3 regions of the Flavobacterium sp. GL_143 genome follow, and region 2 is predicted to be linked to each of the others. Evidence: riboswitches for the same ligand, from Rfam matches in the RefSeq annotation. Region 2 holds a riboswitch; each other region holds the start of a gene.
What was found. A riboswitch is a leader RNA that binds a small molecule or an ion and turns the genes downstream of it on or off. The one in region 2 is predicted to bind cobalamin.

Region 1: another riboswitch for cobalamin. It lies ahead of AC3IPI_RS07740 (DUF5074 domain-containing protein); the one in region 2 lies ahead of AC3IPI_RS10425 (TonB-dependent receptor plug domain-containing protein).
Region 3: another riboswitch for cobalamin. It lies ahead of AC3IPI_RS17710 (TonB-dependent receptor); the one in region 2 lies ahead of AC3IPI_RS10425 (TonB-dependent receptor plug domain-containing protein).

The regions. Positions count from the first base shown of each region.
Region 1 is NZ_CM174401.1:1,783,659-1,790,596, forward strand. Features, by position in the region: gene AC3IPI_RS07725 (alpha-amylase family glycosyl hydrolase) at 1-1,129, shown strand, start outside; gene AC3IPI_RS07730 (DUF6814 family protein) at 1,222-1,446, opposite strand; gene AC3IPI_RS07735 (MFS transporter) at 1,457-2,950, opposite strand; cobalamin riboswitch at 3,192-3,383, shown strand; gene AC3IPI_RS07740 (DUF5074 domain-containing protein) at 3,704-5,023, shown strand; gene AC3IPI_RS07745 (GIY-YIG nuclease family protein) at 5,499-5,771, opposite strand; gene AC3IPI_RS07750 (ISAon1 family transposase N-terminal region protein) at 5,849-6,196, shown strand; partial or broken gene AC3IPI_RS07755 (ISAon1 family transposase) at 6,342-6,938, shown strand, end outside.
Region 2 is NZ_CM174401.1:2,373,836-2,380,773, forward strand. Features, by position in the region: gene AC3IPI_RS10420 (DUF5074 domain-containing protein) at 1-348, opposite strand, end outside; gene AC3IPI_RS10425 (TonB-dependent receptor plug domain-containing protein) at 353-2,206, opposite strand; cobalamin riboswitch at 2,235-2,469, opposite strand; gene cobC (alpha-ribazole phosphatase) at 2,548-3,084, opposite strand; gene AC3IPI_RS10435 (adenosylcobinamide-GDP ribazoletransferase) at 3,069-3,866, opposite strand; gene tnpA (IS200/IS605 family transposase) at 4,063-4,503, opposite strand; gene cobT (nicotinate-nucleotide--dimethylbenzimidazole phosphoribosyltransferase) at 4,558-6,237, opposite strand; gene cobU (bifunctional adenosylcobinamide kinase/adenosylcobinamide-phosphate guanylyltransferase) at 6,311-6,823, opposite strand.
Region 3 is NZ_CM174401.1:4,176,029-4,182,966, forward strand. Features, by position in the region: gene AC3IPI_RS17680 (hypothetical protein) at 155-520, shown strand; gene AC3IPI_RS17685 (peroxiredoxin-like family protein) at 983-1,621, shown strand; gene AC3IPI_RS17690 (hypothetical protein) at 1,811-2,242, shown strand; gene AC3IPI_RS17695 (hypothetical protein) at 2,381-2,650, shown strand; gene AC3IPI_RS17700 (DUF1810 domain-containing protein) at 2,743-3,204, opposite strand; gene AC3IPI_RS17705 (GNAT family N-acetyltransferase) at 3,568-4,410, opposite strand; cobalamin riboswitch at 4,761-4,969, shown strand; gene AC3IPI_RS17710 (TonB-dependent receptor) at 5,087-6,938, shown strand, end outside.

The sequences.
Region 1 (6,938 bases), 590 kb from region 2:
TGATTATTCTTGGAGTCTTGATCCTACACATTATACCATTTTTGAGCATTTAGGTAGTGATGCTGAAGAGAAACTATGGGCTAATTATAAAATTAATGAAACACCTAGCAAAGGAATCATGATGTGGGGGAAAATGACAAATGCATACAATCAATTATCAATGGGGTATGATACCGATAGTAATATCTCCAGGATGACAAGCGCTAGCCATGGTTTTGATGCAAATCGATTAATGGGTTATGCAGAGAGTCACGATGAAGAACGACTAATGTATAAGAATGTACAATATGGTAATAGTAATAATGCAAGCCATGATGTGAAAAATTTAAATATTGCTTTGTCCAGAATGTCGGCTATTGGAGCAGTGTCCTTATTGATTCCTGGTCCAAAGATGATTTGGCATTTTGGCGATTTAGGTTGGGATGCTTCTATATTTGCATGTAATAACGGAATCGTTAATGATGAAAGTGGAACAATTCCTGGCGATTGTAAACTTGATACAAAGCAGCAACCACAATGGACAGGTAATTGGTTAGGAAATTCAAGCCGAAGCAAAATTTATAATGATTGGGCAAAAATGATTACCATGAAAACCGTAGAGCCTGTTTTTTCAGGAATAGCTACCGTGTCAAATACAAATTCTTTATCTCCTAATATAAAAATTACGAATGCAGCATTGGCATCAACACAGTTAAAAGATGTGTTGATTCTGGCAAATTTTGATGTAACTACTCAAAGTGTCGCTACTGGTTTTCCGTACACAGGAGTTTGGTATAATTTAATGGATAATACCTCTATCAATGTTACTAATGTAGCAACTACAATTGCAATTCCAGCAGGAGAGTTTAGGATTTATGGTAATAAGCAAGCGCTGTTGGCTATAGAAAACTTTGAGAAACCAAATGCGATTACTTTACATCCTAATCCGGTTTCAGATTATTTTACTTTAAATACTGCAGTTTCAAGGGTAGAGATTTATTCTTTGTCTGGACAATTAGTGAAAAGCTTTAGCGGAAGCGAAAAGATAACTTCTCAGTTCTCAGTGAGTGAATTAAATACAGGATTATATATCGTGAAAGCAATAGATGAAAACAACAAGACTCAAGTAATGAAATTCTTGAAAAAATAATTTTATTTGGTTAGTTAGTTAAAAAGCTGTCTATAGATTGTTATAGGCAGCTTTTTTGTTTTAAGTAGTTTTAGAAAACAGAAAAATGTAATTTATTTTCTTTTGTCATATTCTCCAATCAATGAAAAATACCCAAAAGTACCAAGTCCTAAAACGATAAGAGGAGTAAGGATAAATAGAATTATAATTCCGAAAACTAAATCATCCTGTTTGTCGGAAACAAGTTTCGGTAATCCAAATTCAAAAATGCAAAAGTAAGCAGCAGCAATAGATAGTATTATCCATAGTATTCCCAATATTCGTTTTAGTACATTCATTGTGATAGGATTAGATGTGAGTATTTTTATCTTTATTGTCAATATAAATCATTCCGATAACAAAACATATCGAAGCTATAATAATAGGATACCAAAGCCCATCGAGATAAAAGTCGGATTTGCCAACTTCTTTAGAGTGGGTTACAAAATAGGTTGAAATTGCAGGAAGCAAACCACCAAATATTCCGTTCCCGACATGGTATGGCAAAGACATCGATGTGTATCTTATTTTTGCAGGAAACATTTCTACCAAAAAAGCTGCAATAGGGCCATAAACCATCGTAACGAAAAGAACTTGAACAAAAACCAGAAAAATCAATGCCCATTTATCTTGAGAATTAATAGTGATTGTAGTTTGTCTTTCGGGGTTAATTTTTTCAGCATGATTTATTTGTTTAATCGCTGCAGTTGTCCCGTCTGAATATTCATTGTTTGTAATAACGTAATGTTCTTTTTTATCATTGTTATCGGCTTCAGTTGTATATGTATTCGAAATAACCTTGTTATCCAGATTCACAGTTTCATACATTTGTTTGTATATAGGTCTGTAGAGTAGGATAGCGAGTAACATGCCACCCATCATAATATATTTTCGACCTATCTTATCACTTAGCCACCCAAAGACTATAAAAAACGGAGTGCCTAACAATAATGCAATTCCTAGTAATCCATCTACTTGTGAAGATTCGATATTCATTACCGTTTTCATAAAACTCATGGCGTAAAACTGTCCAGTGTACCAAACTACACCTTGTCCCATTGTTGCTCCAAATAAAGCAAGTAATACAAACTTCAGGTTGTATCTATTTCCAAAACTTTCTTTTAAAGGGTTTATGCTTATGCTTCCTTCCTTTTTTGCTTTAGCAAAAACAGGAGATTCATCCATGTTTTTTCGTATCAAATAAGAAACTCCTACCATTACAATCGAAACCCAAAACGGAACACGCCATCCCCAAGAATCAAATGATTCCGCCGAGAGAGAATTTTTTGTGATTAAAATGACCATCAAAGAAATAAAAAGTCCAACAGTTGCAGTAGTCTGAATCCATGAAGTCCAATACCCGCGTTGACCCACAGGAGCATGTTCGGCAACATAGGTTGCAGCGCCTCCATATTCTCCGCCAAGTGCAAGACCTTGTAATAATCGTAAAATCAAGACTAATAATGGTGCTAAGAAACCAATATTCTCATAGCTCGGAATACAACCAATTAAAAAAGTAGAACATCCCATTAATAATAGGGTCGCCATAAAAGTGTATTTTCTCCCAATTAAATCTCCAAGACGTCCAAAGAATAAAGCGCCAAAAGGTCTAACGACAAATCCTGCTGCAAAAGTGGCTAATGTTGCCAAGAAAGATGCTGCTGGATTATCGGAGGGGAAAAATTTGGTCGAAATAACTACAGCCAAACTCCCAAAAATATAAAAATCATACCATTCTATCATTGTCCCCATAGAAGAGGCCGAAATAACTTTCCAAATTCCTTTTGTAGATGTGTTACTCATAAAATGGTTGTGTTTTTAATAGTAGATAAAAGTATAAGGTATCATTTTACGAATATATAAGATATTTTTATATTTAGTTGATGGTTTTTTAACAAATAGGGTTTGTTTGTTGATTTAACATTTGATCAGTAAATCAAAGCTTCATAATTCAAAATAAATTATAGTTTGCAGAGATGTTCAAGGCCTTTAAAATAAATAACTATTGCTTTGTTACGAAAGAAAACACTAGTTTTGCAACTCAAATTTTGAAACAGAAAATGGTTGTCATATCGATATGATATTGACATTAAAAGGGAATTTGGTGTAAATCCAAAACTGTCCCGCAGCTGTAAGCTCATTAACCGAAACCCTTTAATACGTCACTTTTCATTTAGAAAGGGAAGGCTGGGTGTAGGGAGTAAGTCAGAAGACCTGCCGTTTTTATAGTAATAAATAGCTTTCGGGGATTGAAGCTTGAATTAAGAATAATACTTTTCACCTTGTGTGATAATGGTATTGTTTATCTATTCTATTCTCGTAAGCCAAAAATGGAATTTATGAGATTTTTTTTCTGCAAATATGATATCGCAAAAGCAATCCTTTTTTGGAAGCTTCTCTTTTCGATATTTTCTTTTTCTCCACTAAAAAAATCATTAAAACGTATCGCTTTACAATATGCTGTGCTTTTACAAAAGTTTATTTATACAACTTTTGTAAGGGTGAATTGTATTTCGATTTAAAGAATTAAGTAATATAATTTTTAAATATTGAATAATGAAAAACCGATTTTTTTCCAAGCAATTAATTGCAATTGCTTCTTTGATGATGCTAACAGTTTCGTGTAATAATGATGATGATTTTACAGAACCTCCAGTAATAAAAGGCGAACAGCAATTAAAAGATACTTTAACTGTTGGGAAAACACTTCAATTAAGCTCAAAATTAGCAGATAGAAAGAACGTTTCTTTTGAATGGGCGATAGACGGAAAAGTAGTAGGATCTGATTCTACCTATATCTTTAAACCAGAAACGAGGGGAGATTTTAAAATTACAATGATAGCCAAAAATGATGGCGGAAAAGTTTCTCTTACTTATGATATCCATGCATGGGGAGCATATGAAAACGGTTTCTTTATGATCAACGAAGGATGGTTTGGTCACGGAACAGGAACGGTAGGGTTTTATAGATACGATACAAGAGCTATAGAAGATAGTGTTTTTGTAAAAGTAAATCCAGATAAAGATTTAAAACCGGCATCATCTACATTAGAATTTGGGACCATCATTAATAAAAAACTATTTTTAGTTTCTAAAGTTGGCGGACCTGTTGTAGTAGCCGATGCTTATTCATTAAAAGAAGAAAAAAGAGTCCCTGCTAAAGGCGGAAACGACTGGCGTGCAGTTGTGGGTATTGATGAAAATCAAGCCCTTTTGACTTCTGGTAAAGGGATATTTAAGCTTAATCTTAATACGATGGAAGTGAATGGGCAAATCGAAGGTGTTACAGGTCAGGTTGGAGATGTTGTTAAGGCCAATGGTTATATTTTTGCATTGTCTGCTTCAAAAGGTGTTATTGTAATAAATGCTTCAACATTGGCAGTCGAAAAAACGATTCCGGGTATAGTTTTAGGATTTGCTGTTACCGATGATAAAAAAGTATGGGCAGCAGGAGGAAAAAATCTTATAAGTATAGATTCGAATACTCTTGAAGTAAAAGAAATTGCATTAGGTTTTCAGGCTTACGGAAGCTGGGGAGCTTGGCATCCGGGATCTATTACGGCTGCTAAAAATGATGTTTTTATTGCTAAAAACGGAAGTTTTAGTGGTGGTAAAGAAATTTATAAATATGCAGGTACTCCAGATTCATTGACTGCGCCTTTTATTACATTAACAAATTCAAATATCTTATATGGTGCAGGAATTGGTTATGACCGAAAGATAAATACTTTGGTGGTAAATACCTTAAATTCAGGTTTTGGTGTGAATTTCTCTATAAACAATCTTTATATATTTAACGCTGATTCAGGAGAAAAAACAGCATCGGTAAATTTTTCAGGATATTATTTTCCTGCAGTTTCTGTATTTCATCAATAATTTTTTTGTTTTTTAACCGCAAAAAAAATTACCGCAAAGATCGCGAAGTAAAAAGGCAAAGTTCGCAAAGTTTTATCATTAAGCTTTGCGAACTTTTTTGTATATTTTTACCTATCCGAAGGTTGAAATCTCTGGCTGTATTTGAAAAAGAACAGAAATTAAAAGCAGTGTTAGCTTTATATTATAAGCATAGCTAACGGTTTTAACCGTTGGAATTTAATATTGGTAAGATTTATTAGGTTGTTTACCGCAAAGATCGCGAAGTAAAAACGCAAAGTTCGCAAAGCTTTATCATTAAGCTTTGCGAACTTTGCGTTTTTGAACATATTCTTAAGTAAAAAATCTTAGCGACCTTTGCGGTAAAATTTATTTGCGGTTGAAAAACAGGAAAGTGTTAAAAACAAAAAACCCGAATACTTCTATTCGGGTTTCGTGGTACCTCCAGTCCCGAGGCTTCGGGAGAACCAGGGACAAATTATGATTTTCTTTTAAAAAGGATATCTTTTAAAATAGATGGGTCAGCGATTATTTTATTGTTAAATACTTTACTTTTCATTCTTTTTATAAACTTTTCTAAATAGATAGCTTCTTCTTTATCAACGCAATTAAATATTAAAACAATTTCCCAGTCATCTGCTATTTTAGTAAAAGAATTTGAATAAAAATGTTTCTGATGTTTTGAAACTCTATTATCTATATTGTTAGTTTCTCCAATATAGAATTTTTGACAAGAATCTGAGTAAATGATATATAAATAGGATCAAGAACAAAACCTGGGGAGGAATGTCAAAATAAAATAAGAACTTTGTAATCTAAGAATTTGAGATGACTCCTATAGACCTTTTAAAATTTATGCTGCCTGATTTTTTAGTAGAACACTTTGAAATAGTTTCTAGCACTAACACAGAAGAAGTACTACACCTTTATTTCGAAGAGAGCGCCAAGCCTCCACAAGAGTTTGATATGTTTGAATTAGTATCAAAGGGTTTTCAAGATGAGATTACCATTCAGGATTTTCCATTAAGAGGCAAATTTGTGTATTTACATATCAAAAGACGCCGCTGGACCAATAAAACCAATGGTCAAATTATAAAAAGAGATTGGGCATTAGTTGCCAAAGGAACTCGCATGACGCAGGAGTTTGCGGCTTTTTTAAAAGAAATTAATCGATAAAAGTGCTACCGATTGTCATACTATTGGAGGTTTTTTCGAAGTCAATGGAAAAAAACTTCAAAGACAATATAAAAAACATCTAAGCTCTTTTAGTATATGGGCTCCGCGCGAACATGCGCACCAGTGGATTGTTTACCCCGAAAATATGGGTACTCATTTATCCATTGATGAAGTAGCTTTATCTCAGGGTGAACTATATACTATTGTGACCAACAAGAAATTCAAAGGCAAAAAAGGCTGCTTAGTGGCTATTATTGCAGGAACCAAAGCTGATCAGGTCATAGAACACCTCTGTAAAATTGATTACAAAAAGAGATCTTGTGTAAAAGAAATAACACTTGATATGGCTAATTCCATGAAATTAATATCAAAGAGAGCCTTTCCAAAAGCCATACAAGTAACCGATAGGTTCCATGTTCAAAAATTGGCATTGGAAGCATTATAAGAAATCAGAATCAAACATCGATGGGAAGCTATGGATTTTGAAAATCAATTGATATTACAGGCAAAAAAAGAAAATAAAACATATATCTCACAGCTTTTATCAAACGGAGATTCTGTAAAACAGCTATTAGCCAGAAGCAGATATCTACTTTATAAATCTCGCGAAAAATGGACAAAGAGCCAAAAAGAAAGAGCTCAAATGCTCTTTGATCTATATCCAGATATAGAAACAGCCTATAATCTAAATCAACAACTTCGAGGGATTTACAATAATCACAACGATAAACATATTGCTATG
Region 2 (6,938 bases):
TTTAGCTACTAATTTAAAAGTGTAACGATTTACTACGTTAATCACATTTGTACCTCCAGAAATAATGTAGGCTTTGTCATTATCAAAAAAGATATTTTGAAGATATTTTCCGATATAGTCATTTCCATTTGTTGGTCCGTAAACATCTTTAACAAAAGTGTTTGTATTTAAGTCTTCATTGATAAAAGACACAGAACCACCACTGATATCATTTCCTTCATTTAAGATAAAAATACCATCCTCATAAGCTCCTTTTGGACCATCGTCATTGTTGTCATTATCATCATTAGAGCAAGAAGCAAGAAGCGAAATGCTTAATGCTAATAAAAATAATCTAGTTAGTTTCATTATATTAAAATTTAAGGTTTATGTACAAATTATAATTTCTCCCAGGCATTGGTCTGAATTCTAGACTTTCATATTCTTTATTCCAAACGTTTAAAATTTGAAAACCTATTTTAAAAGAGGATAAAAGTTTGAAGTCATAGTCTATACCTATGTTTGAAACGGTGTAAGCAGGAATAATGTTTTTTGGGTCATTATCGGATTGTGTATAAACAAAATCATTGTATAAAAATTGATAATTGGCTGAGAACTTATTTCTGTAATATGAAATTGCTCCTGTAATTTTATTAAAAGGAACAAAGAACAATTGCTTTTTGGTTTCGTCATTTTCTGAAACGGTATAAGCATAAGTCGCATTGACATTAAAATAATTTTTACCAAAATGTTTTTTCCAACTTAATAAGGTTTCAGCTCCGTAACTATTTACTTTGTCGGTGTTCTGAGGCATCCAGATGCCATTATCACTAGGCACCCATCGTAATAAGTCTTTTATTTTCATGTAATAAAAAGTTTGGGTCAGTGAGATATTTTTGTATGTAAAAACATTTCCAATTTCGGCTTGATAGGAGTTCTCTGGTTTTAAATCAGGATTCCCTCCTTCTTCCCAATACAAATCATTAAACGTTGGAATTCTGAAATTTCGAGATAAATTTAATTTCAGATTATATAATTTACTAAATTGATAAGATGACCCTAAAGAGAATAAAACAGGAGATTTGTAATTATTTGTAAATTCTTTTCGGATGCCTAACTCGTTTTTCCAATTTGCAAAAAAATCTTGTTTTATCATTAAGGCAGCTGAGCTAATTTCTCTCACATGATCTCCAAAACCAGTTCCGTAACCTTTGGTTCTATTATAATCTAGGATGGCGTTTACTTGAGTTGATTTAAAAAGAGTGTATCCTAAATCAGCTTTAGTAATTAGGCTTTCTGTTTTTCCGTGGCTATAGTTGTTTTTTGAATTATCTTCAAAATATTGATATTTCTCAGTAATAAAAGCAGTTTTAAAGTTGGTTGTGAATCTGCCAAAATCACCATCATATTCTATTAAATTACGACTGAAACTATTAATGTATTTTGACTTGGTTTCCGATTCAGAAATAATTGAAGTATTTCGGTCAGTATTAGATGTTTGGCTGTATAATTTAAGGCTGTTCTTTGCGTCAAATTTATAACCTAGATTTGCGTTCATCGTAATGATATCATATTGCCCGTTTTGGTTCCAGCGTTGTTCTCCTTTCCAGTTGTATCGGTTTAAGTATTTGTAATCATTGGCTGAGCTATTTTTAGAAAATCCAATTTGTGCGCTCCACTTTTCGTTTGAAATATTTGTTTTGTAGTTGATTCCAATGGTATTAAAGCTTCCGTAATCTAGCTTTAAATTATTTTCAAACCTTTTGTAAAAACTTAAATCATTGTTTAAATGTACTGTTCCTCCCACAGCACCACTTCCGTAAATAACACTTCCTCCACCAGCTTTTACACTTACCGAATTGTAGTCAGATCCGGCTATAGTATTAAAATCGGTACTTCCGTTCATCTGAGAATTGATATTGATACCGTTCCATATTACAGCAGCTTGGGAAGCCGTTGTTCCTCTAAAAGCAACTGTCGAAAGCATACCACGACCGTATTCTTTAAAATAAATAGTAGAGTTAAAGTTTAATAAATCGGTAAGTAATGCTTCATTTTTATTAATAATAGAGTCATTAAGTACCTGAACCGATTGTGAGTCTGAGTATTTTTTGAGGTTAGTGTCGGAAACTATAACTTCTTTTAATTTTGTTATAGAATCATTTTGTGCCAAAATGAATTGGCAAACTAAGAGCGAAAAACAGATGTAAAACTTTTGTAATGTCATAATTTCTAAACTCTTTTTCCCGAGAGTTCGATATTTGTTAACAAAGGCAGGTCTCCTGGCTTCGCGTCTTGTTGTTTCCCTTCCCGTTCTAAAACAGTGGTTTTGTAGTTAACAACGAGCATCCCTTACAGGACTAAGCTTACAGTTGCGGGTACAGCTCAAGATTTTCGAATGTTGATTTTGATATTTTCAATCTTCAATTACTTGATTCCCTTTTAATGTGTCTCAAAAAATATAGCACAACCTTAATGAAAGTGCAAATATAAAGTTAAAAAAGCTTATAAATCAATTCTGTTTGATTATTTAATACTATTCATGAACAAAACAAAAGTTGATTTTATTTAGATTTCGACTTTAATTACTTGTCCAAAATCGACTTTGTTTTGGAAAGCATCTTTAAGAGGAAGAGAGTTTAAAAGACATAATATGCTTCTTATTACTCCGGCATGTGCAACAATAATTGCCTTTGACGGTTTTTTAGCAAGTATTTCGTTTTCTATAAAATGAGTGACTCTTTCATGTAAATCGATGAAAGATTCTCCGTTTGGAACTCGAATGTTTACGAAATCTTCCATCCACGGATTTAAATCATTTGAAGAAATTTCATTCCAATTTTTCATTTCCCAATCACCAAAATCCATTTCCATCAAACGTTTGTCTTCGTGGTAATTTAAAATTTTGGCTTCTTGTTGGATATGTTTGGCAAGTAACACACAACGTTTTAATGGACTCGAATATAACAATGCATTTTGAGGTAATTGCTTTACAATGTTTTCAAAAATCAAATCATAAGGTTCGGCAATATTTACATCAGTTTGACCGTAGCAAATTCCTTTTTCGCAAACAGTTTCAGTATGACGAACTAAATAAATTTCCATATTGCTATAACACTTAAGTAAAAAATAACTTCGCAAACTTGTTGTGTTGCGCCCAAACAATCTCCAGTATAACCATCAATCCATTTTTGGAAATAACGTGCCAAAAAATAACGTGTTAGGAAAACTGGAATTAATACTAAAAGTAATTGATATTGAAAATAAGAAAGAACCAAGAGAGGTAATAAACCAAAAAAGAAAGAACCTAAAACTTCTTTCCAACTAAAGCTTTTTGCAATTGGTTTGCTTTTGCTTGTAGCATCTTCACGAGAATATTCATGTGTAAATACGATGCTTATAGCCGCTAAACGACTAATAGAGTGTCCTGCAATAAGCAACAATAAAACAGTAAGCATTGATTGCTGAGTTGTAATTGTTTCTATAGTTACTAATTCAGATAGCAATTGAAATTTCAATAAAAATAATAATACAACACCAATAGCTCCATAAGCGCCAATGGCACTATCTTTCATGATGAGTAAGATTTTTTCTTTGGTCCAACCCCCACCAAAACCGTCACAAACATCGGCAAAACCATCTTCATGAAAGGCTCCAGTAGTTAAAATCCCAGCAATCATTCCTATAATTACTGCTGCGGATGTTGAAACTAGAAATGAAGCACCATAAAATGCAAGAAAAGATATACCTCCAACAATCCACCCGATCAAAGGGAAATAGCGACTAGCTTTATTCAGATACTCAGGATTGTGGTCAATATTTTTGGGACAAGGAATCCTTGTGTAGAACATTAATGCAGTAAAAAAAATATGGAGTTGTTTTTTCATTTAAATATTAATTGTTTAGTATTCGGCTAAAGCCAATTTGATTATCATAATTATTAACCAACATCTAAAGATGTTGGCAATTCAAAATTTAGATTGTCGATATACTTTATTTTGTAGACAATCTTAGAAGTTGAATTGCCTCCAGATTTATCTGGAGGATATGAAATTTGTTATGTTATTGGCTTTAGCCAAATTCTTATTTATTATTTATTTTCTGGAATCCATACTTGAGAATAAAATCATCATATTCTTCCTGAAATGTTTTTTTGGTATGATGAATTTCTTGATTTTTAATATAATCTCTTACTTTATCAACAATTGATTCAGAAACGGAAACAGCAAAATACTCATCTTGCCATTCAAACTTTTCTTTAGTCAATTGATTTTTATTAATCCAAAATGATGATTCTCCTTTTAGTAGTTGTATTATTTTTTGGATGTTTTGATCAACGCCTAATGAAATAAGACAATGACAATGATCTGAATATCCATTTATAAAATCAATATAAATTCCCTTCTCCTTTGCATTATCTCTTATATGTTGCCATACTTTTTGACGCAATTCGATGGAATTCAAGTAAGGAATTCTATTTTTAGTACTCCAAACTAAATGTATGTATACTTTTATAAATGCCATTTCTATTTATTTAAGAACTGTTACTGAAACTAAAAACTGCGACTGAATACTGTTTTACTTCTTACTAACTCCAGCATTTTCAAAAGTAGCCATTTCGTTCAGGAAAGTAATTGCCGATTGTAATATAGGTAAAGCAATTGCACAGCCCGTTCCTTCGCCTAAGCGTAAATCTAGTTGTAAAACCGATTGTGCTTCTAGATAATCTAATAATTTCTGATGTGCTTGTTCGGCTGAAGAATGACAGAAAATAGCATTTTTCTTGATTTCAGGATTTATTTTATAAGCAATTAAAAATGCTACAGTACAAATAAAACCATCTACCAGAATTAGCATATTGTTTTTATAAGCGGCTAACATTCCGCCAGCCATTTGCATGATTTCAAAACCACCAAAATAGGCGAGTTGTACTTTTAATTCGGCTTGACCGGAATAATTTTCAATAGCTTTTTTTAGAATTTCCTGCTTCTGAAATAATTTTTCTTCATCAACTCCAGTTCCTTTTCCAACACATTCTTCTATAGAAAAACCTGTTAAAACACTCATTAAAACCGAAGCTGTAGATGTGTTACCAATACCCATTTCGCCAAAACCAATGCAATTACTTCCTGTTTTTGCAACAGAATCTACAATTTCTGAACCTTTCAAGAAACACAATTGTAATTCAGTTTCGCTCATTGCGGGAGCGTGTAAAAAGGATTGAGTTCCTTTGGCAATTTTGGCATTAATTAAATTCGCATTTGTAGGGAAATCATAATTTACACCAGCATCTACGATAGAAAGTTCAATTTTATTTTGTTTACAAAAAACATTTATTGCCGCACCACCTTCAAGGAAATTACCAACCATTTGGCGGGTAACATCTTGCGGATAAGCGCTCACACCATGATTGGCAATACCGTGGTCTGCTGCAAAAACAACAATGTTTGGTTTTATAATCTCAGGCTCCAGAGTTTGAAAAACTGTTCCTATTTGGAATGCCAGCTTTTCTAAAATACCTAAAGCTCCAATAGGCTTAGTTTTTGAATCGATTTTATGCTGTAGTGCTTCTTTAAAAGAGCTTTTAACTTCGACTTTAGGTTTATTATCAAAATCTAATTTCGGAATAAGACTCTCATTTATAGTTTTGATTTCGGTACAATCAAAGGTTTCCGATTTTTGCTTCCAGTTTAATTGCTGCAACATCGGCTGATTGTTGTAGTTTGTCGCAGGTTTACCAATACAGAAATAACCAAGCGGTTCAATATTTTCAGGTAAATCAATTATTTTCTTAAACTGATAATAATTTAAAATAGAAACCCAACCCATACCATAACCTTGCTCCGTAAGTGATAACCAGATATTTTGGGCAGCACAAACCGAACTAAATTTTACAGCTTCATTACTACCAACAGTTCCTATAGTAAAATTGTTTAGCACCGAGCGGTCATAAGCAATTATCATCCCGATAGGAGCCTCTTCTATAGCTTCCAGCTTCAAGGATTTATAGCGTTCTTTTTGCTCCTCGTCATCGGTTAATAACTCCGCTTTTTTATTATAATCCAAAAATAAATCTTTGATAGCTTTTTTAACTTCATCCGATTTTATGATGTAATACTTAGTTGCATCTGTTAAACCCACCGAAGGCGCCCAATGTCCAGCTTGTAAAGCATTTTGAATAACTTCATCAGGAACTTCGTCATTAGTAAAGTGGCGTGTATCGCGGCGTGATTTTAATATATCATCTAAATAGCTCATGTTTTTTCTTTTTAAGAGGTTCAAAAGGAACAAAGGTCTAGGCTGATAGCCCAAAGCCGAAAGCTCTCGGCTTTTACTTTCCTTTTATTGTAACGGGAATTCCCGAAACCATAAGTACAACAGTATCGGCATTTTTAGCCAAAAACTGATTCATCCAACCTTGTAATTCCGTGAATTTTCTTCCTACGTGCGTATCAGCATGAAGTCCCATTCCTATTTCGTTGGTAACAATTATCAAAGTAGAATCTGGCTGATTGACTATTTTTAGAAACTCAGCTTTAGCTTCTTCAAGAGATAATGCAACATCATTTTTTGTATCTACAAAAAAGTTAGTTAACCAAAGCGTTACACAATCAATCAAAGCTACTTTACCCGAAAAATCAATTTCGCTCAAATGTTTTTCCTCCTCAATATTTGTCCAGCGTTCGTCGCGTTCTTGTTGGTGACGATCTATTCGATTCTGGAAATCTTCATCCCATTTTCGAGCCGTTGCCACATACATTGGTGCATTTGTAAGTTGCAAAGCCAGTTCTTGTGCATAACCACTTTTCCCCGAACGCTCACCACCAGTAATCAAGTAAACCATCTTTTTTTAATTGTTAGTTGTTAATTGTAAATTTTAGAAGGGCGTTCCCTTCGGGCGGGCTATTCGCTATATCTTTTATTTTTTAAAGAAAAAAATAAAAGGATACCACTACTAT
Region 3 (6,938 bases), 1.8 Mb from region 2:
TTAATTGACTAAAAAGCAAAAGCCATTCCATACGGAGTGGCTTTGGTTTTTAAAAGTTTGCATTTTGCTATAGAGCTAATCAGTCAAGAATGGAAGTTGGAGGTATTTATTCATATGGAACAACAAAAACATTAAAAAAATAATAAATTTAAAAATGAGTGCTAAAGAAAAAATTATTTTAACAGGAGTAATAGTTATTCCTCTTTTATTACTATTTAGTTGGGTCTTTTTTGAATCAATAACAGATAAAGAAACACATAAAGAAGTTTACCTCAATCATGAGATTGATACTGAATATAGTGGTAAGGTAGATTCTATATATAGATTAAAAATGAGTCATAATACCTTAACCTTAAAGATATCTGACCATAATTTTTATGTTCCTCCAAAGTGGGAAAACAAATTTAAGGTTGATGACTCGATTTATAAAAAGAGAGGAAGTTTGAAAGTTGAGCACTATCGAGAAGGAAAATTATTAGAAATTTTAGATTATAATAATGTTGTAAAAAACATGAAATAAGTTGCTAATTAGAATATATACACTAATCTTATTAAATTCAACTGTGATTATAAGTATAACGTTAGCACAATATACTTACCCGATTGCTCGGATATGCGCAACGATAGCGCGGAAATCCTTTCCGTGCCCACAAAGTAAATTCTTAAACCCCGCTCTGCGAAGAGTTCTAAAGTACCAGCTGCGCGAACGTCTCTGACTTCGTGCCCACAAAGCAAATCGCAGAAACCAATAAAACCTCGTCTAATACTGGCGAGTTTTTTTTATAACTTAGAATGCCTGAGCCGTACTAATTTTTCATTTTTGGCTAATGAAATTCAGGTAAATTCAAATTGATTTTTTTTTATTTTATCACTCATTCCTTTGTTTTCTTAAAATTGACTTTTTTATCCCATAAGGACAATTTTATGCGGTATTGCGGTTCTGAATTAACTTTTAAATCTTTGCGGAAATAGTAAACAAAATATGAAGATTTTAGCGCAACAGATAGAGGAGTTAAATCAAAATTTGGCAAAACAACTTCCGACAGAAGTTTTAGAAATATTTAGTAAATCCATTGAGGAATTGAAAACTCAGGGGATTGAAGAAAGTAGCATCGGGATAGGCGAACGGTTTCCCGATTTCTGTCTTCCAAATACAAATGATGAAACTATAGAATTAAAAGAGCTTCTAAAAAACGGGAAAGTGATTGTCGCTTTTTTTCGAGGCAGTTGGTGTTCTTATTGTAATTTAGAATTGAGAGCATTACAGGAAAACCTAAAGCAAATTGTAGACAAAAAAGCAAAATTGGTAGTAATCTCTCCGCAAAAACCTGATTATAGCAAAGAATTAAAGAATAATCACCAACTAGATTTTGAGTTATTAACGGACAAAGACAATGCTTTGGCTAATCAACTTGGCATTTCCTTTGAACTTCAAAATTATGCAATCCCTACTTACAAGAGTCTAGGTATAGAGTTATCTGATTATAACGATAATGATAACAACGAATTACCTATTCCTGCGGTTTTTGTTATCGATACGGATTATCGCATTACTTATAAGTTTGTTGATACCAATTATATGAATAGAATAAACATTCAAGAATTAATAGAACAATTGTAATCTAAATAAAATCACGTTTTAATGAACGGGGATTTTTATTTTAAAGCTTATTGTGAACACTGATTGAAAATCAATGTTATATTTGTGCATAATGTGAAATTGTGTTTCCATAGCATACTGATTACTTAGTGGAGCAGAATTAAAAGCAAATTAATAATTATTTATAATATCAAAAAGGAATAAAAGTTCATGATTTTAAAAAAAAATAAAAAATATTTATTACACAGATTTTTAGCTTCTCATATTTTCATTCTATTAATTGCCGTTGGTCAAAATTTGACCTATACTAATATTTTACCGATATGGTTTATCACAGTTGTTTTTCCAAATTTAATTCTCTGTTCCCTTAAAAATTTAAAAGCAATAGAAATTAAGAATAATCATATCAAGTTAGTATTTAATAAATACTTTTATAAAGAAGAAACGGAATTTTATGAATATACTAATCTAAGGTTTACATATAGGAATGAATATGAGGCAAGTTCACTAAGTATGAAATTTAGAATTTATAAAAAAAACAGCAATAAAAGTATAATTAGTATTGGTGGTATTCTTGATGGATGGGATGAAAAGCAAATAGAAGGAATAATAAAAGAATTAGAAAAAATAGGGATAAATTGAATAAATGATAACGATTGTGAAATATAGTTTTTACTTTTTATTGGTTTTAACCTTCAATTCTTGTTTAAAAGGAGATTGTGGTCGGATTGCCAAGGTTAAATTTATAAATAACTTTACCTTACATAAATAATACTCAACATGAATTCCTATAAAGATATATTAGATAAAAAAGAAGAGTTTTATAATTTAGCTATTAAATATTATTATAATATTGAAGAGGAAATTTTAGTGGACATTAGCAAGATTGTACCTAAATCAATCTCAATATTAGTTGATCATGAATTCATTCCGACACCATGTATTCAAATAAGATTAGAACTTCATCACCAAGAAGAAGATATAGAGGTAAGTTCCTATTACTTATATGTTAATGAAGAAAAAGAATTTATTGATGAGTTTCTTTACTAACTAACAAAACTAAAAAGACACTACCGATTTGCGAAAGCAAATACAACGTAGTGTCTTTTTTTGAGTAAATAATCTATTACATTACTGTATAATTACAGCGTAGTTGTTTCAATAGATTGCTCTATAATTGAATTAATAATGGACAAAGTACGTGGATCTTGTTCTCCAGAGAAAAAAGCATTTAATATTTCCTGAAAAATAGGGTGGCAGTTTTCTACTAAACTAAAAAGAGTCATCGAAGAACGTAATTTTCTAGCGTCTAACTCTCCCAGAAGTGATTCTGCTGATTTCATTTTAAAAGTCAATAAAAGCTCAGAAATTTCGATAAGATGTTTTCCTAAAATTGGGTGCGCTGCAAATTCTGTAGCTTCTTTTAAATCGGTAATAGCATAAAAATTGGCCGTATCGCTAGTGCCTAAACCCGTAATTTGAGGAAAAATAAACCACATCCAGTGGCTTTCTTTCTTTCCCTTCTTAATTTCAGAAAGAGCAGTAAGATACAGCTGGTTTTGTGCTTCTAAAAAACGGATTAAATCATTGTTTGAATGTGCCATTGTTGTATTATATTGTGTAAAAAAGGGTGCAAAAGTACTAAAAAAGATAGGTACTTCCTAATGGAAGACTCAGACTATGTGAGTTTTATGACTAAGTTGAGTAATAATCTTACTTAAAATTTTATAAAAAAATGCTTCAAATAACTGATATAATTAAAAATACAATTCTATCTAAAAATTATAAAAAAAATCTCAATTTTAACAAACTCCCATCAAGGTTCTACTATTATAAATCAATTTTAAACACGAATTTTATCAATTATCACTAATTCATTTGCTAAATTAATTTCACAAACGAAGTTAATCATTAAAACTTGTACAAATTGTTAAAATTCGTGTTTGCTTTTTGTAATTCTATTTTTCTTAAAGATTTCTCTTCATTTCAAACTGCGAAATCGTGTATGGAATATTCAAACTTTTTATAAAACCTTTTGCTTCTACAGAACTATTTTGAACATTATATACTAATAATTCATTTTGATCTACAGCATTACTAATATGATTACATAAACTCGTACCAATTCCTTTGCGGCGGTAGTCAGGAGACACCGCTATTTGATTAATTTTTCTGGATGTAGTATTATATATTGCATAACCTACCAATACATCATCTATATAAGCTCCTAGAATTTGGCAATATTCCATACTATTGCTAACCGCCATAATATCGTTTTGCCATGAAGGTTCAATATCCCAAAAAGATTTAAACAATTCCCATTGAGTTTCTTTAAGATTCTTTATAGTAACTTTAGGGTTTATATCTAATGTAGGTACGCTACCTCTAAAACAATCAAGCTTTCTATGGATTGTATACCCCATTTTTTCGTAAACTCGTATTGCTGGATGATTTCCTTCTATAACCTCTAATACCATTTGTTTTACGCCAAGTTCTTCTAATTTAGGTACTAAAATAGCATACATTTTACCAACTAAACCTTTTCCTCTATAATCAGGAATAACTCCTGTTGCAGCATTATAGGCAATAAATTGTGCGTTTGCGGTATTTAAAGCGTGTAACATAAAACCAACTAATTTATCATCATCATAAACTCCGATGGATAAATCTAATTTAATTCCTTCTGCATGTATTTTGGATTGTAATTGTTCTAAAGTAAGACTAAAAGGTACGATATAATCTGAAAAAGACAAATTAATAACGTCTAATAAATCTTTAAGGTTGCTGTTTTCTAAACTTTTTATTTCCATTTTTTATTCTAAAGCTTTTGAGTTTAATGTTGAGTTTCTCTAGTTCTTCAAAATTTTTTAAATATCGAAATAGAGAAAATCAAATATACATTTTATGTAAAAAACAAAGGTCAAGTATTTTTGATTTTTATTAAAAAATAGGAGAGAAGTCAATCGTTACCCAAGCATCCTAAAATATCAAGCTAGTATTAAAATTATCTAATTACCTAATTTTCTAATTTACACATTGTTTCTTTTTCAAATTTATTGGATATAAATGAAAATTATCAAATTAGCAGATTATACCCTTGTTTTATTGTCTTAATTGTAATTAAATTAAATAAGAACTTTTTTTCATAAACTTATGTTATATATTTGCTCAAAATTTTGGTCTACTTTTTCTTAAAATTTTAAGAAGAAATAGTTAAAAGGGAATCAGGTGTAAATCCTGAACAGACCCGCTACTGTAAGTTCTATATAAGTCTTTAAACGTTACTTATGCCATTGTTCGCCGCGGCGAATGAGAAGGTTGTTTAAAGATGGAACAAGTCAGGAGACCTGCCAAAATCACATAGTTTAAAACTTTCGAGGAATAAAGTTGAAGAACAAGAAAATTAGCCTGTTATTTTATAGCGGGACTTTCTTATTATGCTTCTTGATTATTACATCGCGAAAAGTTTTTATAATTTATTTAGTGATGTATAATACAAACAAAAAGCTTTTATTCGTTTTTATCTTATTTACTCCATTTTTGCTTCATTCGCAAGCAACTAATGATAGTATTCGCAAACTAAAAGAAGTAATTCTTAAGGCAAAACCATACCAGGAAGTAATTCCTGTGCAAAGTCTTTCGGGGAAATTACTAGAAAATCTTGCTAGTCATAATGTTGCCGATGCGCTTCGTTATTTTGCCGGAGTCCAGATTAAAGATTATGGTGGTCTTGGCGGACTTAAAACCGTAGATGTCCGTAATATGGGAACGCACCACGTAGGTGTTTTTTATGATGGAATCCAATTAGGTAATGCGCAAAACGGAGTTACAGATTTAGGTAAGTATTCCCTAGACGACATGGAATCTCTTACCATGTATAACGGTCAGAAAAGTGAAATCTTTCAGTCAGCAAAAGACTTTGCAGCTGCATCTACCATTTATTTAAGAACCAAACGTCCCGTTTTTGAAGGGAATAAAAAAACTAATTTATTGGTGCGGTTTAAAACCATGACCATAAATTATTTTGATCCGTCTTTTAGATGGGAACAAAAGCTGAGCAATAAAGTAAGCATGAGCGTAAGTTCTGAATATATAAAATCTAACGGTGAATATAAATTCAGGTACAAAAGAAACAATCAGGATGGTACTGTAGCCTACGATACTACTGCCACAAGACATAATAGTGATATTGAAGCATTCAGATTTGAATCTGGGCTTTTCGGAAAAATAAATAACGGTTCCTGGGATGCCAAAGTTTATTATTACGACTCAGATAGGGGAGCACCTGGGGCAATTGTCGAAAATAAGTTTTCTGACGGATTTAGACAATACGACAAGAATTTCTTCACTCAGGCATCTATAGTAAAGGATTTTACAAGAAAATACAAATTTCAGGCAAAGGCAAAATACGCTTACGATTACACGCATTATGTTGCCAGAGATACAACCCATATTTTAGGCGAAACAGTAACCGAAGGAGCACAATCTGATGATAGTTATTACCAACAGGAAATATATTTCTCGGCAGTAAATATGTACAACATATTGCCTACATGGGATGTTTCGTTATCTACAGATTTTCAATACAATAAACTAAATGCTACAAGAAAAGGGATACAAACTCAATTTTCATTTCCGCAACGCTATACAGCATTCTTTTCATTGGCAAGTTCCTTCAGACTTGGGCAATTTAAAGCTTTAGGTAGTGTTGTTGGTACTTATGTTCAGGAAGAAGTGCGCTATAACGCAAAAGCTCCGGACAAAAAAGAGTTTACTCCTGCATTATTCCTTGGTTATACACCATTTAAAGACTACGATTTTAATTTACGAGCATTTGCAAAACGTATTTTCAGGATGCCCACTTTTAATGACTTGTATTATACCATGGTTGGATCCAGTACTTTGAGACCCGAATATATGAACCAGTACGATGTTGGGTTTACTTATAATTTACCAGTAAATAATTCTTTTTTAGACAAACTTTCTATTCAGGTTGATGGATATTATACCAATACCAAAGATAAAATTGTAGCAGCTCCAACAGGAAATTTATTCCGCTGGATGATGACCAATATGGGACAAGTAAAAGGAAAAGGTATAGAATCGGTACTTAATATAGGAATGCATATTGGTAATGTAAACTTAGCTACGAATCTTACCTACACTTATTCTGAAAGTAGGGATTATACAAAATTTGCAGGTTTAGAATTGTCTTCTTACGGAGATCAGATTCCTTATACTCCGTGGCATAGCGGCTCTGGAATATTAAATGCTGATTATAAAACCTGGAATTTTAACTACAGTTTTGTTTATGTAGGAAAACGATATAATGGTAATG